Regions from separate parts of the Streptomyces sp. NPDC030143 genome, predicted to be linked through region 1. Evidence: riboswitches for the same ligand, from Rfam matches in the RefSeq annotation. Region 1 holds a riboswitch; the other holds the start of a gene.

Evidence for each region. A riboswitch is a leader RNA that binds a small molecule or an ion and turns the genes downstream of it on or off. The one in region 1 is predicted to bind glycine.
Region 2: it holds a riboswitch for glycine, as region 1 does, so the genes downstream of both, gcvP (aminomethyl-transferring glycine dehydrogenase) here and gcvT (glycine cleavage system aminomethyltransferase GcvT) in region 1, are expected to answer to the same signal.

Annotation. Positions count from the first base shown of each region.
Region 1 covers NZ_JBVIAY010000016.1:418-2,799, reverse strand. The annotation lists gene ACZ4YY_RS25205 (AAA family ATPase) at 1-579, opposite strand, end outside; glycine riboswitch at 756-855, shown strand; glycine riboswitch at 856-968, shown strand; gene gcvT (glycine cleavage system aminomethyltransferase GcvT) at 1,043-2,161, shown strand; gene gcvH (glycine cleavage system protein GcvH) at 2,295-2,382, shown strand, end outside.
Region 2 covers NZ_JBVIAY010000020.1:9,985-12,366, reverse strand. The annotation lists gene gcvP (aminomethyl-transferring glycine dehydrogenase) at 1-1,102, opposite strand, end outside; glycine riboswitch at 1,279-1,374, opposite strand; gene ACZ4YY_RS28400 (PRC-barrel domain-containing protein) at 1,488-1,859, shown strand; gene ACZ4YY_RS28395 (DNA polymerase IV) at 2,022-2,382, opposite strand, start outside.

The DNA of each region.
Region 1 (2,382 bases):
CTCCACGGCGTGCAGGAGGCGGGCGGCGGCGCGGCGGTGGCGGAGGAAGGCGTAGCGGGAGACGCCCCGGCCGCGTGCGCGCTGGCCCTCCAGGGCGGTGTCCGGGGTGACGTCGAGCAGCACCAGGTGGAGGGTGCCGCCGCGGCGGCGGGCCGCACGGGCGATCCAGGCGCGGACCCAGGCCTGCGTACCGCAGTCGTGCACGACGACGCCCCGGTCGCCGCGCAGGGCGCGCCGCAGGCCTGCGAAGTGGGCGAGGCGGACGAGGGGCCGGTAGAGGGCGTAGGGCAGGAAGCGGGGCATGCGGGCGGCCCACCGGTCGCGGGTGTCCTGGGAGTCGATGCGCACCCCCCGGACCGCACGCCTCATGAGCGTGGACTTGCCGCTGCCGGGCAGGCCGGTGACCACGACCAGGTCGCGGGGCCCGAAGAGAAGTCCGTGCGGGCTGCGGCCGGCGCGGTCGCGCAGGTCGCGGACGACGGGCGCGGGCCGCGCACCGCACGCCTCCCGGCCCGGAGCCTGCGGCTGTCCGGGCAGCGCGAGCGCCGAGGTGGTCGCGTATGCCGTGGTCCTGTTCACCGTGATCGTCCTCCCCTGGGGTCAGACAAGTCTTCTCCCCATCGAACGTAAAGAGAAGGTAATGCGCGGTGTTGTACGTTTTGGTGCGGGAACGGCCACAACCCGGTCACAGATGCCATCTGCCGCGACCGGGCGGGGCGTGCGATGATGACGGCGCCAACTGCATACCGGCCGTTTGAATCCGCGCGGGAGAGTTCCCAGCAGCAGCGTCGCTGGGGCGCCGAAGGAGCAAGTCCCTCCCTTGAATCTCTCAGGCACCGTTACCGCGCGGGCGAGGCACATCTGAAAAGCGGGCCGCCGTGACGGCGGTCCCACCCAAGGTGCAAGCCGTGACTCCCCTCCGGGCGATCACGGCGAACCTCTCAGGTTCCGATGACAGATGGGGAGGAACGCCCTCGCCCTCGCCCACGCTCGAACGAGCTCGCGCGGGAGGTGCCCCATCGCCTTGGGAGACGACCGTCCGATGAGCAGTACCGCACTCCGCCGCACCGCGCTCGATGCCCTGCATCGCACGCTCGGCGCGACCATGACCGACTTCGCCGGCTGGGACATGCCCCTGCGCTACGGCTCCGAGCGCGACGAGCACAACGCCGTCCGCACGAAGGCCGGCCTCTTCGACCTCTCGCACATGGGCGAGATCACCGTCACCGGCCCGGACGCGGCCGGCCTGCTGAACTTCGCCCTGGTCGGGAACATCGCGTCCGTCGGCGTCGGACGCGCCCGCTACACGATGATCTGCCAGGCCGACGGCGGCATCCTGGACGACCTGATCGTCTACCGGCTCGCCGAGACCGAGTACATGGTCGTGGCCAACGCCTCCAACGCCCAGGTCGTCCTGGACGCCCTCGTGGAGCGTTCGGCCGGCTTCCGGGCGCAGGTGCGCGACGACCGGGACGCGTACGCCCTGATCGCCGTCCAGGGGCCGGAGTCACCGGGGATCGTGAAGGCCCTCACCGACGCCGATCTCGACGGTCTGAAGTACTACGCGGGCCTGCCCGGCACGGTCGCCGGCGTCCCCGCGCTGATCGCCCGCACCGGCTACACCGGCGAGGACGGCTTCGAGCTGTTCGTCGATCCGGAGCACGCCGTGGAGCTGTGGCAGGCGCTGACCGAGGCCGGCGAGGGCGTCGGTCTCATCCCCTGCGGTCTGTCCTGCCGGGACACGCTCCGCCTGGAGGCGGGCATGCCGCTGTACGGGCACGAGCTGACCTCCGGGCTGACGCCCTTCGACGCCGGCCTCGGCCGCGTGGTGAAGTTCGACAAGGAGGGCGACTTCGTCGGCCGCGAGGCCCTCACCGCGGCCGCCGCCCGCGCCGAGACCGCTCCGCCGCGCGTCCTGGTCGGCCTGGTCGCCGAGGGCCGGCGCGTCCCGCGCGCGGGGTACGCCGTCGTCGCGGAGGGCGCGGTGATCGGCGAGGTCACCTCCGGGGCCCCCTCCCCCACGCTGGGCCGGCCGATCGCGATGGCGTACGTCGACGCCGCCCACGCGGCACCGGGCACGCCGGGTGTCGGCGTGGACATCCGGGGCAGTCACGAGCCGTACGAGGTCGTGGCGCTGCCCTTCTACAAGCGCACGAAGTAGAGACTGGCCAGGGACCGACCCGGGTCCGGCGGCGGTCCGGATGCGTGACCCTGCACACATCCGCGCTGCTCTCGTGCGTTTTCCGCAGTCCCCCCTTCATCAGCACTCCCCCGCGTACAGGAGAATTCAGGCCATGAGCAACCCCCAGCAGCTGCGCTACAGCAAGGAGCACGAGTGGCTGTCGGGCGCCGACAACGGCGTCTCGACGGTCGGCATCACCG
Region 2 (2,382 bases), on a different contig from region 1:
GGGCGATCGTCCGCAGCCCCTCGGGCCCGTGGTAGACGGCGTACATGCCGGCCATGACGGCGAGCAGCACCTGCGCCGTGCAGATGTTGCTGGTCGCCTTCTCCCGCCGGATGTGCTGCTCCCGCGTCTGGAGCGCGAGCCGGTAGGCCTTGTTGCCGTCGGCGTCCACGGACACGCCGACCAGCCGCCCGGGCAGGCTGCGCGCGAACTTCTCGTGGACGGCCATGTAGCCGGCGTGCGGTCCGCCGAAGCCCATCGGCACACCGAACCGCTGGGTCGTCCCGACGGCGATGTCCGCCCCGAGCTCACCGGGCGACTTCAGCAGCGTCAGCGCCAGCAGATCGGCGGCGACGGTCACCAGCGCCCCCAGCGCGTGCGCCTGCTCGACGACCGGCCGTATGTCGCGGACGGCACCGGAGGCGCCCGGGTACTGGATCAGCACGCCGTTGATCTCCCGCGCGGCGATCTCGGCCGGGATGCCCTCGCTGAGGTCGGCGACGACCACCTCGACACCGGTCGGCTCGGCACGGGTCCCGATCACGGCGATCGTCTGCGGCAGCACGTCCGCGTCGATCAGGAAGAGACCCTTCTTGTTCTTCCCCATGCGCCGGGACAGCGCCATCGCCTCGGCGGCGGCCGTGCCCTCGTCGAGCAGCGAGGCACCGGAGGTCGGCAGCCCGGTGAGGTCGGCGACCATCGTCTGGAAGTTCAGCAGCGCCTCGAGCCGCCCCTGGGAGATCTCCGGCTGGTACGGCGTGTAGGCCGTGTACCAGGCGGGGTTCTCCATGACGTTGCGCAGGATGACGGGCGGGGTGAACGTCCCGTAGTAGCCGAGGCCGATCATCGAGTCGAGCACCTGGTTGCCGTCGGCCAGCGCCCGCAGCTCGGCCAGCACCGCGGCCTCGGTCCGCGCGCCCGGCAGGTCCAGCGCGTCGGCGTTCTTGATCACGTCCGGGACCGCGGCGGCGGTCAGCTCGTCCAGCGAGCCGTACCCGACCTGCGCGAGCATCTTGGCCCGCGCCTCCTGGTCGGGCCCGATGTGGCGCTGCTCGAACGGGATTCCCTGCTCGAGCTCGGAGAGCGGAATGCGATGGGCGGTCATTTGCGGAGGCCTCCTGGTCTGACACGACCTTCGAGGGGCACCACGGCGCGGGTACCCGGACGGCCTCCCCCTCTGTCATCTCAACCTGAGAGCTTCACCGGCCGCCCACGGGCGCCCGGCTTTCACCGTCGGTGAGAGCGGAAGCCGTCGACACCCGCCCTGCTTTCCAGAGTGACCTCGTCCGTGCGGTACGTGAGCCTGAGAGATTCCGGGGAGGATTTGCTCCTTCGGCGCCTCCGGAGATCTCCGGAGGACTCTCCCGCACGGGGTCAGCAGCCTTTGCCAGACTACCAGCGAGGTCAATGATGCCGACTTCGAGTGGCCGCTCGTCCCGATGTGCTCTTTTGTAGTGCTTACGGATGATGTGCGACCACCTGGAGGGCACGTGCAGACCGAGATCGACCCGCGCAACCTGATCGGCCGCAAGGCGTTCGACCGCAACGGCACCAAGATCGGCACGATCGACGAGGTCTACCTCGACGACGCGACCGGGGTACCGGAGTGGGCGGCCATACGGACCGGTCTGTTCTCGCGGGACGCCTTCGTCCCTCTGGAGCCCAGCGAGCTGGTGGAGGGCACCCTGCGCGTCCCCTTCGACCGGGCCCTGATCAAGGACGCCCCGGACTTCGGGGTGGGCCGGCACCTCTCCCCGGAGCAGGAACTCCAGCTCTACCACCACTACGGCCTCGACGTGTCCTCTCCTCCGTCGGTCCCGGACCACGACTTCGGCAGGCTGGCCGGCACCGACGAGAGCTGAGCCGACACCGACACCGGCACCGGCCCCGCGCGCCCCGGCCGGCACAGAACCGCACGAGCCGCACCCCCACACCGTCCGCACGCCCTTCGGCCCGACGGGTGAACCGCCCGGCCCTCCCCTCCCTCCCCACCGCTTCGCGGCCCCCCAGACCCCGCCACCGGCTCACCTCGCCCCCGCCGGCCCCCTTCGCCCCTCACCCGCCGACACCCCGTCGGCCGCGCTCGACACCCCCTGTGCGGGTTCCTCCCCCTCTCCCCGCCGCACCAACGGCAACGGTTCCGCCGGCTCCAGATCCGGGTCGTCGACGCGGAAGGTCCGCACTCTGCCCGGCTCGGAGTCGGGCGTCTCGAACCGCACGGTCACCCGGCCCAGCCCGCTGCCCTGCACCCACCCGTGCCCCAGCTCGGCATGCCGCACGTCGTGCCCCGGACGCCACCGCTGCTCGGCCGGTACCGGCTCCTCGGGAGCCCGCTCCTGCACAACCTCCTCCTCGGGCCCCTCCGCCCGTTCCTCGGCCGCCTGC